4 regions of the Kitasatospora sp. NPDC049258 genome follow, and region 2 is predicted to be linked to each of the others. Evidence: riboswitches for the same ligand, from Rfam matches in the RefSeq annotation. Region 2 holds a riboswitch; each other region holds the start of a gene.
The links. Region 2 has a riboswitch for cyclic di-AMP ahead of AB0K43_RS17825 (transglycosylase family protein). Riboswitches for the same ligand answer to the same signal wherever they lie in the genome.
Positions count from the first base shown of each region.

Region 1: it holds a riboswitch for cyclic di-AMP, as region 2 does, so the genes downstream of both, AB0K43_RS01060 (glycoside hydrolase family 16 protein) here and AB0K43_RS17825 (transglycosylase family protein) in region 2, are expected to answer to the same signal.
Region 3: it holds a riboswitch for cyclic di-AMP, as region 2 does, so the genes downstream of both, AB0K43_RS08440 (transglycosylase family protein) here and AB0K43_RS17825 (transglycosylase family protein) in region 2, are expected to answer to the same signal.
Region 4: it holds a riboswitch for cyclic di-AMP, as region 2 does, so the genes downstream of both, AB0K43_RS18255 (LysM peptidoglycan-binding domain-containing M23 family metallopeptidase) here and AB0K43_RS17825 (transglycosylase family protein) in region 2, are expected to answer to the same signal.

Region 1 is NZ_JBFAQT010000001.1:217,056-222,669, forward strand. Features, by position in the region: gene AB0K43_RS01050 (MoaF N-terminal domain-containing protein) at 1-246, opposite strand, end outside; gene AB0K43_RS01055 (helix-turn-helix domain-containing protein) at 387-1,229, shown strand; cyclic di-AMP (ydaO/yuaA leader) riboswitch at 1,371-1,538, shown strand; gene AB0K43_RS01060 (glycoside hydrolase family 16 protein) at 1,541-2,725, shown strand; gene AB0K43_RS01065 (hypothetical protein) at 2,951-3,253, shown strand; gene AB0K43_RS01070 (IclR family transcriptional regulator) at 3,257-4,051, opposite strand; gene aceB (malate synthase A) at 4,242-5,614, shown strand, end outside.
Region 2 is NZ_JBFAQT010000018.1:92,253-97,866, reverse strand. Features, by position in the region: gene AB0K43_RS17835 (septum formation initiator family protein) at 1-431, opposite strand, end outside; gene eno (phosphopyruvate hydratase) at 601-1,887, opposite strand; gene AB0K43_RS17825 (transglycosylase family protein) at 2,130-2,798, opposite strand; cyclic di-AMP (ydaO/yuaA leader) riboswitch at 2,803-2,995, opposite strand; gene AB0K43_RS17820 (cytochrome P450) at 3,229-4,476, opposite strand; gene AB0K43_RS17815 (SDR family NAD(P)-dependent oxidoreductase) at 4,637-5,077, shown strand; gene AB0K43_RS17810 (cytosine permease) at 4,998-5,614, opposite strand, start outside.
Region 3 is NZ_JBFAQT010000007.1:226-5,839, forward strand. Features, by position in the region: partial or broken gene AB0K43_RS08420 (hypothetical protein) at 1-158, opposite strand, end outside; gene AB0K43_RS08425 (hypothetical protein) at 337-687, shown strand; gene AB0K43_RS08430 (tetratricopeptide repeat protein) at 1,029-1,316, shown strand; gene AB0K43_RS08435 (tetratricopeptide repeat protein) at 1,373-1,702, shown strand; cyclic di-AMP (ydaO/yuaA leader) riboswitch at 1,866-2,021, shown strand; gene AB0K43_RS08440 (transglycosylase family protein) at 2,103-3,032, shown strand; gene AB0K43_RS08445 (AEC family transporter) at 3,144-4,070, shown strand; gene AB0K43_RS08450 (M14 family zinc carboxypeptidase) at 4,323-5,614, shown strand, end outside.
Region 4 is NZ_JBFAQT010000019.1:47,329-52,942, reverse strand. Features, by position in the region: gene tig (trigger factor) at 1-1,128, opposite strand, end outside; tRNA gene AB0K43_RS18265 (tRNA-Pro) at 1,467-1,540, opposite strand; tRNA gene AB0K43_RS18260 (tRNA-Gly) at 1,719-1,792, shown strand; gene AB0K43_RS18255 (LysM peptidoglycan-binding domain-containing M23 family metallopeptidase) at 1,999-2,970, opposite strand; cyclic di-AMP (ydaO/yuaA leader) riboswitch at 2,976-3,169, opposite strand; gene AB0K43_RS18250 (DUF6348 family protein) at 3,649-4,374, shown strand; gene AB0K43_RS18245 (hypothetical protein) at 4,579-4,773, opposite strand; gene AB0K43_RS18240 (PP2C family protein-serine/threonine phosphatase) at 5,230-5,614, opposite strand, start outside.

The DNA.
Region 1 (5,614 bases), on a different contig from region 2:
CAGCGCGTTCAGGTCCATCACATGGCTCACGGTGATGCCGCTCGCCTCCGTCCAGCTGACGAAGTAGAGCTGCGGGCCCACCTCGGCGACGTGCAGCCGCACGTCCTCCCACTGTCCGGCCGACTCGCCGAGGCCCTCCCAGCGCAGCCGCGTCCCGTCGGCGGAGTAGGAGTTGCGGAAGGCGGCGCCGTTGTCGACATCGAACAGGTACGTACGTCCGGCGAAGCCAGGCAGGGGCGCGGTCATCTCGGGAGTGGTCCTCTGAACGCTCGGCGGTGGCCGCGGCCGGGGCTCCGGCCGCACCACCAACCTAGCGGACGCGCGGGCGCCGCAGGCCGATCAGGCCGGCTTGAGCCTGCCCCGGGGCAAGGTCCTAGATTCCAGGTGTGACGGACGGAGCGGAGCGGTTGCTCACCATCGGGGCCATGGCCCGCCGCAGCGGGCTGACCGCCAAGGCACTGCGCCACTACGACCGGGTCGGACTGCTCCGGCCGGCCGAGGTGGACCAGGAGACCGGCTACCGGTACTACCGGGTGGAGCAGGTGGCGGCGGCCCGGCTGGTGCGGGAGCTGCGCGCGGTGGACCTGCCGCTGGAGCAGGTGCGGGAGTGCCTGGCCGCGGGCGGTGGCGAGCCGGTGCGGCGGCTGCTGGCCGAGCACCGGCGGCGCCTGCAGGCCCGGCTGGACCGGCTCCGCGGCGCCGTCCACCGGACGGATCATCTGATCGAGGAAGGGATCGACGCGGTCATGGGCGACGAGCAGCGGGAGGCGGCGGCCCCCGCCGACGAGCGGCAGCTGGCGGTGGACCTGTTCAACGGGGTCTGGCGGCTGCTGGAGCGGGAGGACCGCTCGGTCGAGGAGGACGACCGGATGGTGCACATGGCGCACGCCTCGCGCCACCACTGGGGCCAGGTCGGCACGGCGGTGAACCTCGGCCGGGGCGAGTGGCAGTGCTCACGGGTGTACGCGGCGCTGGGCCGGGCCGAGCCCGCGCTGCACCACGCCCGGCGCGGGCTGGAGATCTGCCGGGCGAACGGGATCGGCGACTGGGACCTGGCCTTCGCGTACGAGGCGCTGGCCCGGGCGGCGGCCGTCGCGGGGGAGAAGGAGCAGGCCAGGGCCTGGACCGAGCAGGCGCTGGCCGCCGCCGAGGAGATCGCCGCCCCGGAGGACCGCGAGCTGGTGCTGGCCGATCTGGAGACCGTCCCGGGGCAGCCCCGGTTCTGGTGAGCCGGCCCCGGGCCGGGGCCTCGGGGCGGGTGTGTGAGGGACGTCTCGTTGTCCGTGTGCGATCCGTCTGCCTAGCCTGCACGGGATGCCCGGCTGGGCAGACCCGCCGTCGGGACGCCTAGTCCTGTCCACCCGGAGGCGGTCACTCGAGCACCGTCATGGACAGGAGCGGGGGAACCAGGTACGTGCCGCGCTCCACCCTGCCCCGGGGCAGGACGCGCGGCTTGGGGTGAAGCCGCACCACAGGCGGCCGGGCAGCCTCGTGCCCGAACCCGACAGCTCACCTCGCAGGCGTCGCAGAGGAATCCTCCATGCGACTTTCCCCCACCCCCGCCCGCCTCGGCCTGCTCGCGGGCGCCACCGTGCTGGCCGGCGTCCCGCTGGTCGGCCAGGCCCAGGCCGCCAGCCCCACGGTGACCCAGGACCGCCTCGGCCCCACCGCGATGGCCGCCGGCACCGCCGCCACGGCCAGCCTCACGGTGCACTCCTCCGGCTGCTTCACGGCCAAGACCCTCGGCGTCGGCGTCCGCGACGCGGCCGGCCACAACCTGGACTTCCCCGGCAATGCCTCCAACGTGCAGATCTGCCCGAGCGGCACCACCTTCACCAGCGCCGCCCGGACCCTGCCGGCCGGTACCTACACCCAGTTCGGCTTCTGGCAGGACACCGCGAACGCCTGGCACAACCTGCCCTCGCAGACCCTGACGGTCTCGGCGGCCGGCACCACCACGCCGACCCCCGCCCCCGCCCCGACGCCGGCTCCGACGCCCACCCCGGCCCCGACGCCGAGCCCCGCCCCGTCCACCGGTGCGCCGGTCGCGGGCAAGTCGCTGACCTGGTCGGACGAGTTCGACAGCCTGTCCAAGACCCGCTGGACCACCGACAGGAGCAGCTCCTACCGGTACGGCAACCACAACCCCGACGACAACAAGCTGGACTGGCTGAGCCCGAGCGGCGTCAGCGTGTCGGGCGGCGTGGCCACCTTCACCGCCAAGCCGAGCGCCAACAAGCTGGAGAACGGCAAGCAGGCCTGGGACACCGGCCTGCTCACCACCGAGTACTCCGGCGAGGGCTTCCAGGTGAAGACCGGCGACTACGCCGAGACCCGGGTCAAGCTGCCCTCCGGCTCCGGCGCCTGGCCGGCGCTGTGGACCTGGAAGAACGGCAACGGGGAGATCGACTCCTTCGAGTACCACCCGGACAACCCGAACCTGCTGGAGCTGACCAACCACGTCAAGTCCGGCTCCAAGTACTTCACCGACGCCAACGCGGTGGCCAAGGACAAGTGGGTCACCATCGGCACCTACTACGGCGCCAACTCGGTCGACTGGTACGTCAACGGCACCAAGGTCTTCTCCGACAACACCGGGGTCGGCGCCAACTGGTCCGCGTACCTGATCCTCAACCTGTCGCTGAGCGCCGGCCAGTACCACCCGGCGCCCACCGGCACCGCGCCGATCACCTTCGCCGCGGACTACGTGCGGGTCTACCGCTGACCGTCACGGTGACACGCTCAGCGTGAACGGGGTGCCGTTGTCCGCAGCGTCGCGGTCGTCGGCACCGACCACCTGGAGGTGCCCCTCGGCCCGTGTGCCGGGGGGCACCTCGCGTGCCGGCCCGGTGGCGCCGTCACCCGCCTGGACACCTCGGACCTCCCACCGCTCGCACTCTGGCCGATACTCACAGTAGCGAGCCGAGTGGGACGAGCTGAGGAGGCACGGGTGTCCGAGCGGGTGCTGAGCGAGGTGAGCGGACGGATCGCCGCGGACCGGGAGGACGGGTTCGTGGCGTCGTACCGCGCCCTGATCACGGCCGAGCTGCCGGCGGGGCTGCTGCGCACCGAACTGCTGCGCGGGCCGGACCGGCACTGGCGGGTGCAGAGCCTGTGGCGGGACATCGGCGCGCTGGAGGCCGTCCGGGCGGACCCGAAGATGGCCGCCGCCCCCCGGCTGTTCCGTGAGGCCGGGACCGAACCCGACCTGGCCGTCTTCCTGCTGACGGCACAGGCGGGCGGCGCCGGCTGACCGTCAGGGCGCGAGCACCTGGCCCAGCCGGGAGGCGATCTGACGCATCACCGGCACCAGCGCGGCGCTGCCGGCCGCTGCCTCCAGGGCGCGGATCCGGGCCTCCGGGCCGGATACCGAGAGCGCGGTGGGGGTCGGCGCGCCGGGCACCGCCACCGCGATGCAGCGGACGCCGATCTCCTGCTCCTGGTCGTCCACCACGTAGCCGACCTCGCGGGCGTGCGCCAGCTGGGCGAGCAGCTCCTGAGGGTCCGTCACGGTGTACGGCGTGTGCGCCTGGAGCGGCTGCGGACCGAGCAGCGCGCGGGTCTCCTCCTCGGGCAGCTGGGCCAGCAGGGCCTTGCCGACCCCGGTGCAGTGCGGCTGCACCCGGCGGCCGACCTCGGTGAACATCCGCATCGAGCGGCGGGACTGCACCTGGCCGACGTAGACCACCTCGCCGCCCTCCAGCACCGCCAGGTTGGCCGTCTCGCCGGTGGCCTCCATCAGCTCGGCCAGGTAGGGGCGGGCCCAGCTGCCGAGCAGCCGGCCGGAGGTCTCGCCGAGCCGGATCAGCCGCGGGCCCAGGGTGTAGCGGCGGGCGGTGTCCTGGCGGACATATCCCTGCTGGACGAGGGTACGGATCAGCCGGTGGATGGTGGGCATCGGAAGGCCGGAGGTGGTCGAGAGCTCGCTCAGGGTCGCGATGCCGCCCGAGTCGGCGAGCGCTTCCAGCAGCTGGAAGGCGCGCTCGACGGACTGCACGCCACCGGAGGCGCGCTCGGTGCCTGTCGGTGTTGCGGCGGGGGTGCTGGCCACCGGCGTTCCCTTCACTGTGCGAGGAGGAGTAGAGTCCCAGCGATCTAGCTCAACAAACCGTTGAAATTCTGTATCGCGGAAACTACTCTCCACCCTACAGAACGAAACCCGCCGGTAGGTGGGTTCGGATCTGGGAAGTTCCCACCGGAGCTCCCCAAGCTTTCACAACCGTCCAAGGAGTGTCCTGCCCATGGGTGCAGATCAGGGACCTGACGGCGTTTCCCCCGCCGCCCCGGTCGTCACTGTCGCCGGTCCGCGCGTGTCCCGCGCAGAGGAGGTGCTCACCCCGGAGGCGGTCGCCTTCGTGGTCGGCCTCCACCGTGCCTTCGAAGGTCGCCGGCAGGAGCTCCTGACCCGACGAAAGGCCCGCCGGGCCGAGATCGCCGAGGCCGGGACGCTGGATTTCCTGCCCGGGACCGCCGAGGTCCGGGCCGGGGACTGGCAGGTGGCTCCCGCCCCCCGCGCGCTCCAGGACCGCCGGGTGGAGATCACCGGGCCGACCGACCGCAAGATGGTCATCAACGCGCTCAACTCCGGCGCCCGGGTCTGGCTCGCCGACTTCGAGGACGCCACCGCCCCCACCTGGGAGAACGTGGTCTCCGGGCAGATCAACCTGATCGACGCCTTCGAGGGCCGGATCGACTTCACCTCCGAGGCGGGCAAGGCCTACACCCTCAAGCCCGCCGCCGAGCTCGCCACCGTGGTGGTCCGCCCCCGCGGCTGGCACCTCGACGAGAACCACCTGCTGGTCGACGGCGCCCCGGTGGCCGGTGCCTTCCTCGACTTCGGCCTGTACTTCTTCCACAACGCGGCCAGGCTCCTCGCCAAGGGCGAGCAGGACCCGAACTCCGGCCCGTACTTCTACCTGCCGAAGACCGAGAGCCACCTCGAGGCCCGGCTCTGGAACGACGTCTTCACCCACGCGCAGGCCGCCCTCGGGATCCCGCACGGCACCGTCCGCGCCACCGTGCTGATCGAGACCATCACCGCCGCGTTCGAGATGGAGGAGATCCTCTACGAGCTGCGCGAGCACGCGGCCGGGCTGAACGCGGGCCGCTGGGACTACCTGTTCTCGATCGTCAAGAACTTCCGCGACGCCGGCGAGCACTACATCCTGCCGGACCGCAACAGCGTCACCATGGCCTCGCCGTTCATGGCCGCCTACACCCGCCTGCTGGTGCAGACCTGCCACCGGCGCGGCGCGCACGCCATCGGCGGGATGGCCGCCTTCATCCCCTCCCGCAAGGACCCCGAGGTCAACGCCGCCGCCCTGGAGAAGGTCAAGGCCGACAAGGACCGGGAGGCCGGCAACGGCTTCGACGGCTCCTGGGTCGCCCACCCGGACCTGGTCAAGGTCGCCCGGGCCTCGTTCGACGCCGTGCTGGGCGAGCGGCCGAACCAGAAGGACAATCCGGGCCCGGCCGAGCCGGTCACCGCGGCCCAACTGCTCGACATCGCCGGGGCCGGCGGGAAGTGCACCCGGGCCGGCCTGCACAACGCCGTCCAGGTCGGGATCCGCTACATCGAGGCCTGGCTGCGGGGCCTGGGGGCGGTCGGCATCTT
Region 2 (5,614 bases):
GGGGCCGGGCGCGGGGCGGCGTCGGCCAGGTCGACCGACTCCCAGAAACCGGCGTACCAGGGCTTGAAGGCCTTCGCCTGGGTGGCGGGCGCCGCACCGGTCGAGGAGGACTTGACGGTCGCCGAGGGCGACGGGTCCACCGACACGAACGGCGTGTCGCCCGGCAGCGCATAGTGCAGCCGCTCGCGGGCCTGCGCCTTCACGTACTCCGGGTCCTGCCAGCGGGCCCGGTCGCGGGTGAGCTGCTCGACCTGCTGCCGGACCTGCTCGGCCTGGGCCCGCTGCTCGGCCAGCTCGGAGCGCTGCGCGATGAACTGCCGCGCGGGGTAGGCGAGTATCGCCACCAGCGAGCACAGGACGAGCACGAGGACGGTGGCCCGGCTGGTGAACCGCGGCCGCGCCGCGAGCCCCGGAATCCTCCACCTGGCCATCTCGTACCCCTCCTGCGAACACTGGTGCCCCGGCCCCCACCCTACGGGGTGAGGACCGGGGCCCAGGTGCAACGGCCGTGTGTCAGCGGTGCTGGTTACTCCGCCGCCGGCGGTGCTGGTTACTCCGCTGCGCGACCGTGCTGGTTATTCCGCTGCGCGACCGTGCTTGTTACTCCGCTGCGCGGAAGCGGGGGAACGCCCCGCGGCCGGCGTACTCGGCGGCGTCGTCGAGGATCTCCTCGATGCGCAGCAGCTGGTTGTACTTGGCGACGCGCTCGGAGCGGGCCGGGGCGCCGGTCTTGATCTGGCCGCAGTTGGTGGCGACGGCGAGGTCGGCGATGGTGACGTCCTCGGTCTCGCCGGAGCGGTGCGACATCATGCAGCGGTAGCCGTTGCGCTGGGCCAGCTCCACGGCGTCCAGGGTCTCGGTCAGCGAGCCGATCTGGTTGACCTTGACCAGCAGCGCGTTGGCGGTGCCGGACTCGATGCCGCGGCGCAGGCGCTCCGGGTTGGTGACGAACAGGTCGTCACCGACCAGCTGGACCTTGTCGCCGAGCTTGTCGGTCATGGCCTTCCAGCCGTCCCAGTCCGACTCGTCCAGCGGGTCCTCGATGGAGACCAGCGGGTACGCGGCGACCAGCTCGGCGTAGTAGTCGATGAGCTCGGCGGAGGAGATCGCCTTGCCCTCGAACTGGTACGAGCCGTCCTGGTGGAACTCGGAGGCGGCGACGTCCAGGGCCAGCGCGACGTCCTTGCCCGGGGTGTAGCCGGCCTTCTTGATCGCCTCGGTGATGAGGTCGAGCGCCTCGCGGTTCGAGTCGAGGTTCGGCGCGAAGCCGCCCTCGTCGCCGAGGCCGGTGGACAGGCCGCGCTCCTTCAGCACGCCCTTGAGCGTGTGGTAGACCTCGACGCCCCAGCGGACGGCCTCGGAGAAGGACTCCGCGCCGATCGGAGCGATCATGAACTCCTGGATGTCCACGTTGGAGTCCGCGTGCGAACCACCGTTGAGGATGTTCATCATCGGGACGGGCAGCACGTGCGCGTTCGGGCCACCGAGGTAGCGGAACAGCGGCAGGTCGGAGGCCTCGGAGGCGGCGTGCGCGACGGCGAGGGAGACGCCGAGGATGGCGTTGGCGCCGAGCGAGGACTTGTCCGGGGTGGCGTCCAGGTCGAGCATGGCCTGGTCGATCAGGCGCTGCTCGGTGGCGTCGTAGCCGACCAGCTCCGGGCCGATCTGCTCGATGACGGCCAGGACGGCCTTCTCGACGCCCTTGCCGAAGTAGCGGTTCTTGTCACCGTCACGCAGCTCGAGGGCCTCGAACGCGCCGGTGGAGGCACCGGACGGGACGGCGGCACGGCCCGTGCTGCCGTCGTCGAGCCCGACCTCGACCTCGACCGTGGGGTTGCCGCGCGAGTCGAGAATCTCACGGGCTACGACGACATCAATGGACGGCACGAGGCATCTCCTTGCGGAAGCGGGATGTGTTGTCGTTTACGACCAGAGCCTAACCGCACCCGGCGGCCCGGCCGCGCAGACCTCGGCTCCGTCTCACCGTGTGACCTGACTACCCGCCGGTAGTTCACCTGAATGCCCGCAAACCAGGCCACTCCGACCGTTCCGGAGCGGCCCGGCCGCCTCCCGCGGGCCCGCCCGGCGCCCGGGCGGACCCGGGCGCGGGATCGACCGAGGGCGCGGGCTCAGCCCAGCCGCAGGACCTGGCCCGGCTCGATCAGGTCCGGGTCCACACCGACCACCGCCTGATTGGCCTGGTAGAGCCGCTGCCATCCGCCCTCGACGCGCTGGGCCTCGGCGATGGCGGACAGCGTGTCGCCCGGCGAGACGGTGTACGAGCCGGCATCCGGCGGTGCGGCGGCCGGCTCGGGCGCGGCCTGCGATTCGGCGCCCCGCGACGCGTTCTCCCTGGTCGCGGTGGGGCGGCTCGGCGCCGCGTCCCGGCCGGAGCCGTCGGCGTCCGCCCGGGCCGCCGGACCGCCCTTGGCCAGACCGGCCCGCAGCGAGCACACCGGCCAGGCGCCGGGGCCCTGCGCGGCCAGCACCCGCTCGGCGACGGCGATCTGCTGCGACTTGCTGGCCTGGTGGGCCTGGCCCGCGTACTGCGTGCCGCCGAAGGAGCGCCAGGTGCTGGGGGTGAACTGCAGGCCGCCGTAGAAGCCGTTGCCGGTGTTGATGCGCCAGTTCCCGCCGCTCTCGCACTGGGCGACCTTCTCCCAGGTGGAGACGGGTGCGGCGACCGCGGCGCCGGCGGTGAGCAGCGGCAGCGCCAGCCCGGCGCCGGCCACGCCGGCGGCGATGGCCTGCTCGGCCCGGGTCCAGCGACGGTGACAGCCCGTACCGGTGAAGAGCATGTGGTTTCCCTCTCCGAACGCCTGCGAGGTGAGCTGTCGGGTTCGGACCGGGAGGTGGCCCGGCCGCTCGGCGAGTCCAGGAGACGACCTGTGCTCGCCGGCGGCTTCACCCCAAGCCGTCGGGGACGGCAACAAACCTGGGTCCCCCGCCCCTGTCCTTGGTCTGGTCGGCTTCCCGGGTGCGGCGGACAGGATTCGGCGTTCCGCATCCGGGGCCCACGGCTGCGGGCTGCACGGAGGTTAGGCAGATCTGTCGGTCAATCACAAGCTCATATCGCGAACATCACGAGGAAATTACGAACATCGCCAGATCGTCCACCAACCATCTAGGTATGTCCTAGTTGATGACGGTTCTGCTGACGGGCCGACACGCGCGTTCGACACGCCGTCAGGGCGCGTCGCCGCGCGGTCGGGGCCCTTGGCCGTCCGCTCAGGAACGCGGGGAGAAGGTCACCGGAAGTTCGCGCAGACCCCGCATGATCAGACCGCCGCGCCAGCGCAGGGTGGCCGGATCCGCGGCGAGGGAGAGGTCGGGCAGCCGGGTCAGCAGGGTGGCGATCGCGAGCTGACCCTCAAGTCGGGCCAGCGGGGCGCCGATGCAGTAGTGGATGCCGTGGCCGAAGCCGAGGTGCGGGTTGTCCCGGCGGGCGAGGTCGAGGGTGTTCTCGGCGGCGAACCTGGCCGGGTCGCGGTCGGCCGCGGCCAGCACCACCAGCACCGGGTCGCCGACCGGGATGTCCACCCCGCCGATGGTCAGCGGGTGGGTGGCGAAGCGCCAGGTGGCCAGCTCCACCGGGCCGTCGTAGCGGAGCAGTTCCTCCACCGCGGTGGCCAGCAGCCCGCGCTCGCCGCGCCCGATCGACTCCTGGAGCAGGGCCCGCTGCTCGGGGTGGCCGAGCAGCGCGTACATCCCGTTGCCGATCAGGTTGACGGTGGTCTCGAAGCCGGCGAAGAGCAGGATGAAGGCCATCGCCGCGGCCTCGTTCTCGCTCAGGTGCTCGCCGTGGTCACTGGCCCGGATCAACCCGGAGATCAGGTCGTCGCCGAGGTCGGCGCGCTTGCGGTGGATCAGCTCCAGCAGGTACGCGCGCATCTTCTTGACCGCCCGGGCCACGCCGCCGCGCGGGCCGCCGCCGTGCCGGATCATCATGCCGGCCCAGTCCCGGAAGTCGTCCTGGTCCTCGGCGGGCACCCCGAGCAGGTCGCAGATGGCGTAGATGGGGAGCGGGAAGGCGAACTCGTGGATCAGGTCGGCCGTACCCCGGGCCGCGAAGTCGTCGATCAGCCGGTCGGTGAGCTGCTGGACCCTGGGCTCGAACTCGGCGACCCGGCGGGGGGTGAAGGCCTTGGAGACCAGGCGGCGCAGCCGGGTGTGGTCCGGCGGGTCGATGTTGAGCAGGTGGGTCATCAGGTCGGCCTGGCGCTCCCCCGGGATGCCGACCCGGCCGCTGCGGTGGGCCTGCTCGCTGTGGTGCGCCGGATTCTTGGAGAGCCGGCTGTCGGCCAGCGCCTGCCGGGCGTCGGCGTACCGGGTGACCAGCCAGGCGTCCACCCCGCTGGGCAGCGTGGTGCGGTGCACGGGGGCGTGCTCGCGCAGCCAGGCGTACGCGGGGTAGGGATCGGCGGCGAACTCCCACGTGAAGAGCTGCGGCTGGGTGGACTCGACGGATTCCGGCATGTCATGACCGTAACCTTTGCCTGCGCGGGCGTGAGTCTGGTCACCTGAGGGGTAATCCCTGTTGCGGAGGGTCGCTGCGTGCCTACGATCCTCCGACAATCATCTGTGGGCGGCTGTGCCGTGCGGTCCACGGGGTTTCGCTCTGAAGGAGGAGCAGGCCATGCGAGTAGCCGGGGCAGTGGTGGTCATCGCGGTGCTCGGCGGAGGATCGGGGGCCGACCTGGCCCGCCGGTTCGCCGCCGCGGGCGCGGCCGGGCTCCTGATCGCGGATCTCCACCCGGGGGTGGCCGAGGACCTGGCCACCGAGCTCGACCGGCCGGGCTGCCCGGTGGTCGGGGTGAGCGCGGACGTCCACCAGCCCAGCGACGTCGCCGCGCTGGTGGAGACCGCCCGCAAGCACCTGGGCCCGATCGACCTGTTCGCGGTGGCCGGGCCGGACGGCGAGCGGATCGTGGCGCTCGCCGACCTGCCCGACCACCTCGACCCGCTGGCCGAGCTGCTCGCGCTGGTCGGCGAGGCGATCAGCGAGGTCGTGCCGGCCCAGCGCCGGGCGCCGGCTCCGCTGTCGGCCGGCCCTGCGCTGGCGGGGCCACCGGCCTGAGCACGCCGTAGCGCTCGGCCGGCTCCCCGGCGGTGCGGGCCTGCTCCGGCCGGAGCAGGCACAGCAGGGTGTAGAGGAGCGCCGCGGCGCCGAAGGAGACCGGCAGGCTGAGGTCCACGCCCGCGGTCAGTTCGGCCAGCGGACCGACGTACAGCGGGTTGTTGACCCACAGCACGCCCAGCACGGCCCCGGCCAGGAAGGCCGCCACCGCCCGGGGGTTGAGCCCCCGGGTGTACCAGTACCGGCCGGCCGGTGCGTCGGCCGGGGCGAGCTCCACCGGGTGGTACCGGCCCCGGTGCAGCAGGTAGCCGGCGATCAGCACGGCGGCCCACGGCGCCACCGCGGTGAGCAGCAGCGAGACGAACGCGGACATCGAGTCCATCGCGTCGTAGACCACCGCCCCCAGGTAGAGCGCCAGGATCGAGGGCACCGCGACGGCCAGCGTCGCGGTCGCCCGTGAGGTGCGCCAGAACAGCGAGTTGACGGAGAGCCCGGCCGCGTACAGGCACAGGCCGCCCTGCGGGAGGGTGCCGACCA
Region 3 (5,614 bases), on a different contig from region 2:
GCCGGTGCGGCGGGCGGGCCGGAGGCCTGTGCGGAGACGGCCAGCACCGAGGCGGCGAGCAGTGCGGCGGTTCCTCCCGCGACCAGCACCTTGTGGCGGGCCAGCGCGGGCCGCAGGCCGGGGCCTGAGTGCCTCGCGTGACCGGATCGATTTCCCATGCGGCAGTTCTCCGTTCGCGTGCCCTCGGGGCCCGTACGGACGGGGCCTCACCTGGGACGACGGCCGGGGCCACCGCGGGGGTTCACCGGTTTGCCCGGAAATGCCGGACGGCCGGCGGGGGTCGCCCCGCCGGCCGTCCAGCCCACCTGTCCTGCCGGTCAGTTGCCGTGCCGGCCCTTGCGCCGGGCCGCGACCAGGACACCGCCGCCGACCAGCACCGCGCCGCCGCCGACCGCGGCGATCAGGCCGCCGCTGCTGCCGCCGCCGGTCTCGGCCAGCTTCGGCTTCTCGGGCGTGGCCGAGCCGCTCGGGGTCGGCGTGCTCGGGGTCGGCGTGGTCGGGGTCGGCGTGGTCGGGGCCGGGGCGCTGGACGACGGCGGGACGGACGTGCTGGGCTTCGGCGAGCCGCTCGGCGGCGCCGACGAACTCGGGGACACCGACGAACTCGGCGTCGGGGACGGGGACGGGGTGGTGCAGAGCGGCATGTCGGCGATCTTCTTGTCGATGTGGGTGTCCGCCAGCGTGTAGCGCCAGGTGTCGCCCTTGCCGGTGTAGCCGACGGTGAGCTTGACGGTGCCGGGCCGCGCCCGACGCGGGCGCGGCGAGCCACGCCTGGCTGATCACCAACAATCTGGCCGACTACCTCCGCTACCACCGTCACACCGACGAGCCGGTCGCCGCCCACACCATCGCCATCGAGGCCGCGCGGCGCTCCGGCGACCGGGACGCCGAGACCGCGAACCTGACCAACCTGGGGGTGGCGTACTGGGGGGGACCGGCTCGCGCTCGCCGTCGACTGCGGCCGGCGCGCCCTGCGGCTCGCCCGGGCCACCGGCGACCGCCGGTGCGAGGCGGACGCCCGGATCCGGGTGGCGATGTTCGGCCTGCACCTGGGCGACCACCGGGACTCGCTCGACCACCTCGACCGGGCGCTGGCGGCGGTTCGGGAGAGCGGCCGTCGGCGGGAGGAGTCGATCGCGCTCTGGCTGCGCGGGCAGGTCCAGGTGATGGCGGGCGACTACGAGGGGGCGCTCCACTCGACCGCGCTCTCCCTGGAGATCGACCACGAACTCGGTGAGCGCTACGGCAGGATGGTCGGCCTGATCACCATGGGGGCGGCCGGCTCGACGACCGGGCCGGCCAGGCGCACTCGCTGATCGAACTGGCCGAGCTGGACCGGGCGCGCGGCCGGCCGCAGGAGGCGCTCGCCCGGGTGGGCCGGGCGCTGGAGGTCCTGCTGGACATCAGCCGCCCCTCGCTCACCTGCGCCGCACACCGGGTCGCGGGCGACATCCGGCTCGACCTGGGCGACCCGCGGGCCGCGGCCGAGCACCACCGCACGGCGCTCGACCTCGCGGTACGGATCGGCCACCGCTTCCACGAGGCCCACGCGGCGGAGGGCCTCGGCCGGGCGTCCGGCGCGCTCGGACGCCCGGCCGAGGCAGCGGAGCACCGGCGCCGGTCGCTGGCCCTGTTCGATGCGATGGGGCTCCCGGAGGCCGTGCGCCGTCGAACCTCCGGTGCGGCCGAAGGGTGTTTCTGACACCGGGTGAACCGGGCTCGGACAGCAACGCCCGAGCCAACCGTGATGATTGTGTGATGCTCAGTATGCAGGCTTGTTATTGAGGTACTGATCCCTCTAATCTCCCGATCAGTTCGCTGCTGCGAGCTCCCGAAGCACGGCACGCCCAACCCTGCCCACCGCGCGACCGGGACGACCGAAAGACCCTGGGCAGGGGCGGGGGACCCAGTTTCTGCGCCGATCCCCCTTCGGCTTGGGGTGAAGCCGCGCCCTGCGCGGCCGGGCCACCTCCCGGTCCGAACCCGACAGCTCACCTCGCAGGCGTGCGGAGAGGGATTATCTGATGGTCTTTTCGGGCTCCGGTCGTCACCGCCGTCCCACCCAGACCGATCGCGCCGTCGCGGCCGCCGGAGTGGCAGGGGTGGGCCTCGCGCTGCCGCTGCTGACCGCGACCGGGGCGCACGCCGCCACGCCGGAGACCTGGCAGGCGGTCGCGCAGTGCGAGACCGGCGGCAACTGGACGGTCGACCCGGGCACCGGGCGCTACGGCGGCCTCGGGCTGACCCTGCGGACCTGGGTCGCGTACGGCGGCGACGAGTTCGCGGCGCAGCCCGACCACGCCACCCAGGCGGAGCAGATCACCGTCGCCGAGCGGCTGCTCGCCGGCCACGGCCCGAGCCTGTGGCCCAGCTGCGGCCCGGCCGCCGGCCTGCCCGCCGCGCCCACCCCGGCGCCCACGGCCACGCCCGAGCCGACCCCCGCGCCCAGCTCCGGCACCCCGGTCCGCGGCGACGGCGGTGTGGTCCCGCAGTTCGTGCTGCCGTACCTCACCCCGCAGCCCGCCGCGCCGACCGACGGCACGGGCTCGAGCACCGTCGGCGAGGTGCCGCCGGCCACCACGGACCAGCCCACCACCCAGCCCGGCACCCAGCCGACCGGCCAGCCGAGCACGCAGCCGACCGGCCGGCCCACCGGCGACCCCACGGCCACCCCGCCGGTCACCACCCCCGACCCGACCGCGACCACCCCGGTCACCCCCTCGCCGACCGGCTCGCCGACCACCGGCGACCTGCCCGTCCCGGGCGCCTCGGGCACCGCCACCCCCGACCCGACCGCGGCGCCGACCACGACGGCCACCACGGACCCGGCCGCCACCGTCCCCGTCGCCGCGACGACCCCGGCCCAGCCGGCGCCCGCGACCACCTACACGGTCGCCCCCGGGGACACCCTCTCCACGATCTCGGACAGCCTGACCCTGGGCGGCTGGCAGCACCTGTACCGGAGCAACTCCCCCACGGTCGGCGTCAACCCCGACCTGATCCACCCCGGCCAGGTCCTCACCCTGCCGTAACCGCCCGTACGGCGGGGCCGGCCGGTCGCCGGCCCCGCCCGGGAGCGTCCCGGGCCGCCGTGGCAGACTGCTGCCGGCGGCCCGTACCGGACGATCACGACCCGAGGTTCCATGCAGCACCTGCTCTCCGGCTTCACGCCGATCTGGGTGCTCACCGCGGTCGGCTACCTGGTCGCCCGCGCCGGGCTGCTCGGTCCGCAGGCGGAGGCGGTGCTCGGCCGGTTCGTGTTCCACGTGGCGATGCCGGCCGCCCTGTTCACGATGCTCGCCAAGGCCCGGCTGGACTCCTTCGCCAACACCGCGATGCTCGCCTTCGCGGCCGGCACCGCACTCGCCACCGGCCTGGGCGTGCTGGCCGCGCGCCGGCTGTTCGACCGCCGGCCGGCCGACCAAGCGATCAGCGGCATGGCGGCCGGCTACGTCAACTCGGCCAACCTGGGCATCCCGGTGGCCCTTCAGGTGCTCGGTGACGCCTCGTTCGTCGCGCAGATCCTGCTGTTCCAGGTGCTGCTGGTCACCCCGGTGATCCTCGCCCTGCTGGACGCGGGCACCGAGCGCGGCGCCCGGCGCGGCCGGCTGTTGATGCTGCCGCTGCGCAACCCGATCATCCTGGCCTCCGCCCTGGGCGCACTGCTCTCCGCCACCGGCTGGACACTGCCACCCACCCTCGCCCGCCCCGGCGAACTGCTCGGCGCGGCCGCGGTGCCGACCGCCCTGGTCACCCTCGGCATGTCGCTGCACGGCCGCCGCGACCGCGCCACCGCCGGCCGCCGCGCCGAGGTCGGCGTCACGGTCCTGCTGAAGACCCTGGTCCAGCCCCTGGCCGCACTCGCCGTCGGGGCCCTCCTCCTGCACCTGCCCCGGCCCCAACTCCTCGCGGTGGTCCTCTGCTCGGCCCTGCCCACCGCCCAGAACGCCTTCGTCTACGCCCGCGAGTACGGCCTCAGCACCGCCTTGGCCCGCGACAGCGTGCTCTCCTCCACCCTGGTCTCGATGGCCACCCTCTCCCTCGTCTACTGGACCCTCGGCCCCACCTGAAAGAGATACCGGCGCGCGCGACGGAGCAACCGTTCCCGATGCGGGTCGAGGACGTCTTCGCCCGCCCCCGGGGGAAGCCGGCACGGTGACGGTCCCTCGCGAACGGCCCGTAGCGCCCTTGGGCGGACGGCCTCGGCGGTGGGCGCTCGGGGAGGTCTTGACGTAAGCATGACATTGACGGACCATCATGCTGGCGCGCGCCGCAGTTCCTCCCCCGTTCCGTCCCCTACGGACCCCCACAGGAGGACAGTCATGCGACTGCCCCGCCGAGGGAAGCCCGCCGCGGCCACCGCCGTGCTGCTGGCCCTCGCTCTCGCGTCCCCCCTCAGTTCACAGGCCTCCGCCAGGGCGGCCGGCCCCGAGCGCGCCGCCGTCGCCGCGGACGGCGCCCGGCAGTACGTCGTCCAGGGCCCCCGGACGGTCGCCGAGCGCACCGCGATCGCCGCCACCGGCGCCTCCGTGGACGCCGTGCGCACCGACTCGGTGGTGGTCACCGCCGACGCCGCCGAGACCGCCCGGCTGCGGGCGCTCGGCTGGGCGCCCACACCGCTGCCCGGCCCCCAGGACGACGCGCCGCAGGCGCAGGAGGCACCGGGCGCGGTGACGGACTTCCCGTCCGCCGACTCCGGGTACCACAACTACGCCGAGGCCACCGCCGACATCGACGCCGTGGTCGCCGCGCACCCCGACATCATGAGCAAGCGGGTGATCGGCACCTCGTACGAGGGCCGGGCGATCGTCGCGATCAAGATCAGCGACAACGTCGGTACCGACGAGAACGAGCCCGAGGTGCTGTTCACCGCCCACCAGCACGCCCGCGAGCACCTCACCGTCGAGATGGCGCTCTACCTGCTGCACGAGTTCGGCGACAAGTACGCCACCGACAGCCGGATCGCGGGCGCCGTCAACAGCCGCGAGATCTGGGTGGTCCCGGACCTCAACCCGGACGGCGGCGAGTACGACATCGCCACCGGCCGCTACCGCAGCTGGCGCAAGGACCGCCAGCCCAACTCCGGCAGCAGCAGCGCCGGTACCGACCTCAACCGGAACTGGAACTACAAGTGGGGCTGCTGCGGCGGCTCCTCCGGCTCCACCTCCAGCGAGACCTACCGGGGCAGCGCGCCGGAGTCCGCCAAGGAGACCAAGGTGGTCGCCGACTTCGTCCGCAGCCGGGTGGTCGGCGGGAAGCAGCAGATCACCGCCGCGATCGACTTCCACACCTACAGCCAGCTGGTGCTCTGGCCGTTCGGCTGGACCACCGCCAACACCGCCACCGGGATGACCGCCGACGAGTACAACACCTTCGCCACCCTCGGCCGCAGCATGGCGGGCACCAACGGCTACACCCCCGAGCAGTCCAGCGACCTCTACATCACCGACGGGGCGATCGACGACTGGCTGTGGGGCGTGCACCGGGTCTTCGCCTACACCTTCGAGATGTACCCCGGCCCGAACGGCAGCAGCGGCTTCTACCCGCCCGACGAGGTGATCGGCCGGGAGACCAGCCGCAACCGCGAGGCGGTGCTGCGGCTGGTGGAGACCGC
Region 4 (5,614 bases), on a different contig from region 2:
CTCCTGGTTGACCCCGAGCTCCTCCTTCGCCACGATCTCGTCCAGCACGAACTGGGTCTTGATGCCCTTCTTGGCCTGCTCCTCGGTCTCCGCCAGGAAGTCCTCGAGGGACTTGTCCTGGGTGGCGAGGTAGGTCTCCAGGTTCAGACCCATGGGCTCCAGCTGGTGGTGCTCCAGGTTGTGGCGACGGGTCTCGATCTCGTCCTTGAGGAGCTTCTCCGGGTAGTCCATCTCGACGAGCCCGAGCAGCTCGTCCAGGACCTTCTCCTGGGCCTGGGTGGCCTGGTCGAACTCCTTCATGCGCTCAAGGCGCTTGCGGGAGTCCGCACGCAGCTCCTCCAGGGTGTCGAACTCGCTCGCCAGCTGGGCGAACTCGTCGTCCAGCTCCGGGAGCTCCTTCTCCTGGACGGCGGTCACGGTGACGGTGACCTCCGAGTCCTTACCGGCCTGGGTGCCACCCTTGAGGGTGGTGGTGAAGGTCTTGGTCTCACCGGCGGACAGGCCGATGACGGCCTCGTCGATGCCGTCCAGCAGGCGGCCGGAGCCGATCTCGTAGCTCACGCCGGTCGCGGTGCCGTCCTCCGGCACCTCGCCGTCGACCTTGGCCTCGAGGTCCACGACCACGACGTCCTCGGCGCCCGCGGCGCGCTCGACGTCCTTGACCGAGGAGAAGCGCTCACGCAGCTGCTCCAGCGACTTCTCGATGTCCTCGTCGGAGACGACGACCGGGTCGACGACCACGCTGATCGAGGAGAAGTCCGGGAGAGCGATCTCCGGGCGGACGTCGACCTCGGCGGTGAACTTGAGGCCACCCCCGTCGGCGAGCTTCTCGACACCCTCGATGTCGGTGATGTCGGGCTGACCGAGAACCTCGATCTTGCCCTCGTCCACGGCCTGCGTGTAGAAGCGCGGCAGCGCGTCGTTCACGGCCTCCTCGAGCACCGCGGCACGGCCGAAGCGCTGGTCGATCACCTTGTTCGGGATCTTGCCCTTACGGAAGCCCGGGACGGTGACCTGCTGGTTGATCTTCTTGTACGCCGCGTCGAGGCTGGGCTTGAGCTCCTCGAAGGGCACCTCGACGGTGAGTCGAACCCGGGTCGGGTTCAGAGTCTCGACGGCGCTCTTCACGGTTAGGTCTCCTAGGGGCTTGCGGTCTGGTTGTCTCCGCCGACCCGGTACGGCCGGGAACGGCCGAGCGAGCTGGCGAGACGGGCGATGGGCGGTTGGAGCTGCATCTCCCGTATTGGGGTGGACGGTGAGCGTGACTCCTCGCCCTCGGGCGGCTGACCTGCGAGCATGCCACAGGTACTACCGCCAGCAGCCCATCCTACCGGTACCGCGAAAGCCCGACGCCAGGGCGCTGCCGCGGGCCCCCGCCGGAGCACCGGGCGGGCCGGTCCGCGCACGGCCGGCCGGACGACGAAACAGGGCCCCGTCCACCGGACGAGACCCTGCCGCACACGATGTCGGGGTGACCGGATTCGAACCGACGGCCTTCCGCTCCCAAAGCGGACGCGCTACCAAACTGCGCCACACCCCGTAGTGCCGAGAGGAAGAGTACACGGCGGCCTCCCTCGGCCCGGCGCATTATCAACCCCCCGCCGGAGCGAAAGCGACGTGCGCTCCACCGCCCCGACCAGGTACGCTAGCCCCGTCCTCCCGGCCGCACCCCGGCCGAGGGGTCGCGTACAGTCGGACGTACCGTCAACTGCACGCAGGCGGGTGTAGCTCAATGGTAGAGCCCCAGTCTTCCAAACTGGTCACGCGAGTTCGATTCTCGTCACCCGCTCCACCACCTCGGCCCCTGGTCGGCGATCAACTCGCCGGGCAGGGGCCGCAGTCGTTTTCGGGGGCCGGTGGGCCGGCCTCGGCCGGGGGCCCGTGCGGGCGTCTTGAGGTGACAGCCGGTGTCTGCGGGCATGCCGCAGGCCCGGCCCGGGACTTGGGGTCCTGGGTCGGGCCTGCGGCAGGTGTGGCGGTGGGCGTCGATCCCGAGGATCAGACCTTGACGCCGTGGGCGGCCAGGTAGGCCACCGGGTCGATGTCGGAGCCGTACGCCGGGCCGGTGCGGACCTCGAAGTGCAGGTGCGGGCCGGTGACGTTGCCGGTGGCACCGGAGAGGCCGATCTGCTGGCCGGCGGTGACGGTCTGGCCGACCGACACGCCGATCGAGGACAGGTGGGCGTACTCCGAGTACTTGCCGTCGGCGTGCTTGATGACGACCTCGTTGCCGTAGGCGCCGCCGTTGCCGGCCGAGACCACGGTGCCGGCCGCGATGGACTTCACCGAGGTGCCGGTGCCCACCACGAAGTCGACACCGGTGTGGTAGCCGGAGGACCAGTTGGAGCCGGCCTGGTGGTACGGGGTACCGAGCGGGCCGTTGACCGGGGCGACGTAACCCGAGGTGGCGGGGGCCACGGCCGGGGCGGACGCGGCGGGCGCCTCGGTCTTGGGGGCGGCCGGCTTCGGGGCAGCCGGCTTGGGGGCGGCCGGCTTCGGGGTCTCGGCCTTGGGGGCCTGGGTGACCGGGGCACGGTGCTCGGAGCGCGAGGCCTTCGCGGCCGGGGCCTCGGACTTCGGGGCGGCGGCCGGGGCGGCCTGCTGGCCACCGACGGTCAGCTTCTGGCCCGGGAAGATCAGGTTCGGGTTGCCCCCGACGACCTGGCGGTTGTCCTGGTACAGCTTCTGCCAGCCACCGTCGACGTGCTCGGCGGCGGCGATCTTGGACAGGGTGTCGCCGTGGACCACCTGGTAGGTGTGGTCGGCAGGAGCCTGCGCGGCAGCCGGGGCGGCCGGGGCGGCGGCCTGCTCGGCCGAGGCGGAGACGGTGCCCTGGGCGTCGGCGGAGGTGCCGTGGGCCGAGGCGGCGGTGGCCGGAAGCGCGACGGCAGCGGTGACCACACCGGTGGCGACGGCAATTCGGGTCAGACGGGACAGACGGGGACGACGGTGCTTGCCCTTACCGGACATTGAGCGGTTCCTCTCCGACGCCTACGAGGTGAGCTGTCGGGTTCGGACGGGAGATCGCCCGGCCGTGAAAAAGACACGGCTTCACCCCAAGCCGCACCGGAATTCCGGAAACGGCACTTACCTTGGGTCCCCCGCTCCTGCCGTGCACGGATGGTGTGCGTCGACCCCGGGCAGCGGCAGGACTCGGCGTTCCACCCGGTGGCCCCACCCGGCGTTTGCCGGGCAGGTCACGAAGCAAAACCCATGAGGCGTGTACGGAGCAAGTGACGGTGCGTAAGGAACTAAAGGGACATAAGATCAACAGGGACGAAGGTCACGCTCCGCTGTGGCCACAGGGCCCACCGCAGCCGAATTCCTCACCCCTGGTGAATGCACGGCCGCAGGTCGTCACCGATATCGCATTCCGTGGCCGAGAATTCACCCACGGGCACGAAAACCCCCGCCTTCCGTGACTCCGGTCACCCCCGCGGGGGCCGCGCCGACCGCCGAGGCCGGCCGGAACGCCCCACCGGACGGGTGCGAGACCCGGCGCCGACGGCCGCGCGCGGGTTTCCCGGGAGCGGGCGGCGGCCGATAGCCTCAGCCCTGTTCGATTCCACCCCACCGCTTCGAGCTAGGAGCCGGCCTGTGGGCCCGCAGCACCGACTGGACGTCATACAGCGCAGCGTGATCCGCGAAATGGCGCGTTTCGGGCAGGGGTTCACCGTCGACGGCGAGCTGCTGCGGGGGCCGGGCAGCACCGCCGTCGCGGTCCGCGAGCACCCGGGTGACGGCGGTGCCGGCCATGTCGACCTCGGCTATGTGCTGCAACTGGGCCGCGCCGACGGGCCGGTGGTCTGGGACTGCGCGGCCGGGCTCGGGCGGACCGAGGAGGAGCAGCTCGACAACGCCGTCCGGATGTGGGCGACCACCACTGCCACCGCCGTGGTCGAACTGCTCGACCGCCGGGGCGAGCACGGCGACCACTACCGGTCGGTGGAGCTGCCTGGCTGGCACGCGGTGCAGGGGCCGGCCGCCGTGTTCGGCTTCGGTTCAGGGGAGTTGGCCAACTGGCTGGCAGCCCATCAGCCGCTCGCGGCGCTCGCCGAGCCACTGCGCCCGGAGCTGACCGGGCCGCAGGTGAACGGGGTCAAGCTGTTCCTGGGCGGCCGGGCGGGCGAGGACGTCGCGGAGGTCCGGGTGAACGGTGTGGTCTGCGACCGCGCCTCGGCCGCGCTCCGCGCGCTGGACTGGCCCCGCGGCGAACGGCTGTGCTGGGCAAGGCTGTTCATCCTGCTGGTGGCCGAGGTCGCCGAGCAGCCGGCCGAGCCGCCGAAGCCCGCCGGGGTGCCCGCGCCGACCGTCACGGCCCGGCGGCCGGGGCTGCTGGCCCGGCTGCGCCGGCCGAAGCCGCAGCGCCGCTAGCCCCCGCGGCATCGCCGGCTCCCGCAACACCACCGGCCCCACGAGCATCCGCAGTACCGATACCACAGGCAATACCGCCACCACCCGCAGCACCAGCAGCACCCGCTGCCCGCCCGAGGACGGGCCGCGGTCGGCCGCACGCGGGCAGGGCGAAGCGCCGGGCGGCACCGGCGCCGACCGGCTCGACAGCGGACCCGGGAGGACTCAGCCCGCGACGGAGGAGATCGTCGAGGCCAGCTGGGTGAGGAAGTCCTGGATCGGTTTGGCCGCCGTGGACTGGCTCACCATGAAGCCGAACAGCGCCGCGATGATCGCGTGGCTGGTCTTCAGCTGCTTGTTACGGATGAAGATGACGACGATGATGCCGAACAGCACCAGCGCGGACACGGAGAAGGCCACCCGGACTCACTTCCTCATTTCATGGCGGGTTCAAGACGGAACCGGACGGTCCCTGGCGGACAGGCCGTCCCGCCGCGACCGGAGCGCCACAGGGGCACCCGAGGTCGCCAGACGACAGCCGCGTGGCGCACGATTCGCCCCCCATCCCCCGAGTCTCGACCAGCCCACCCGGACTCAGTGTGGTCGCTCGTGCGGACTCCGTAAAGGACTTGTCGGAAGCCTAGGAGCAAGATCCCGCGATGTGGGACGAATTTCCGCCGTCCGAGACCATAGCGGAGGCCTTCTGACGGTGCGTCGACGGGCTCCCCGCCACCCGCGCGGGGCAGGGCCCCGGGGCGGCAAACCGGCAGGCCGCCCGCACTGTGATCCACTGCGGCGGCGCGGATGCCGGGAATGGCCGAAGATCACCACTCGCGGTTGACAGCGCGGGGCCGCCGCCCACCGGGCGGACGGGCGTCAGCGCCGCCAGAGCAGCAGCACGGCCCGGTCGTCGTTGACGTCCTTGGCGACCGACTCGATCAGCCGGCCGGCCACTCCCCGGCTGCCGCTGCCGAACTGGGCACCGGCCACCAGCCGGTCGGCCTCGCCCATCAGCCGGTCCATCCCCTCGGTCAGGTCGCGGCCCGGCACCTCGACCATGCCATCGGTGCACAGCAGCAGCACGTCGCCGTGGGCGAGCCGGCCCCGCACGCCGTCGAACTTGGCCCCGTCGTAGACGCCGAGCAGCGGACCCTCCGCCTCCTGGACCTCCCAGCGGCCGGCGCCCGCCAGCCGCTGCATGCCCGGCAGGTGGCCGGCCGAGAGCAGCTCGTACTCGCCGGTGTCCAGGTCCAGCACCAGG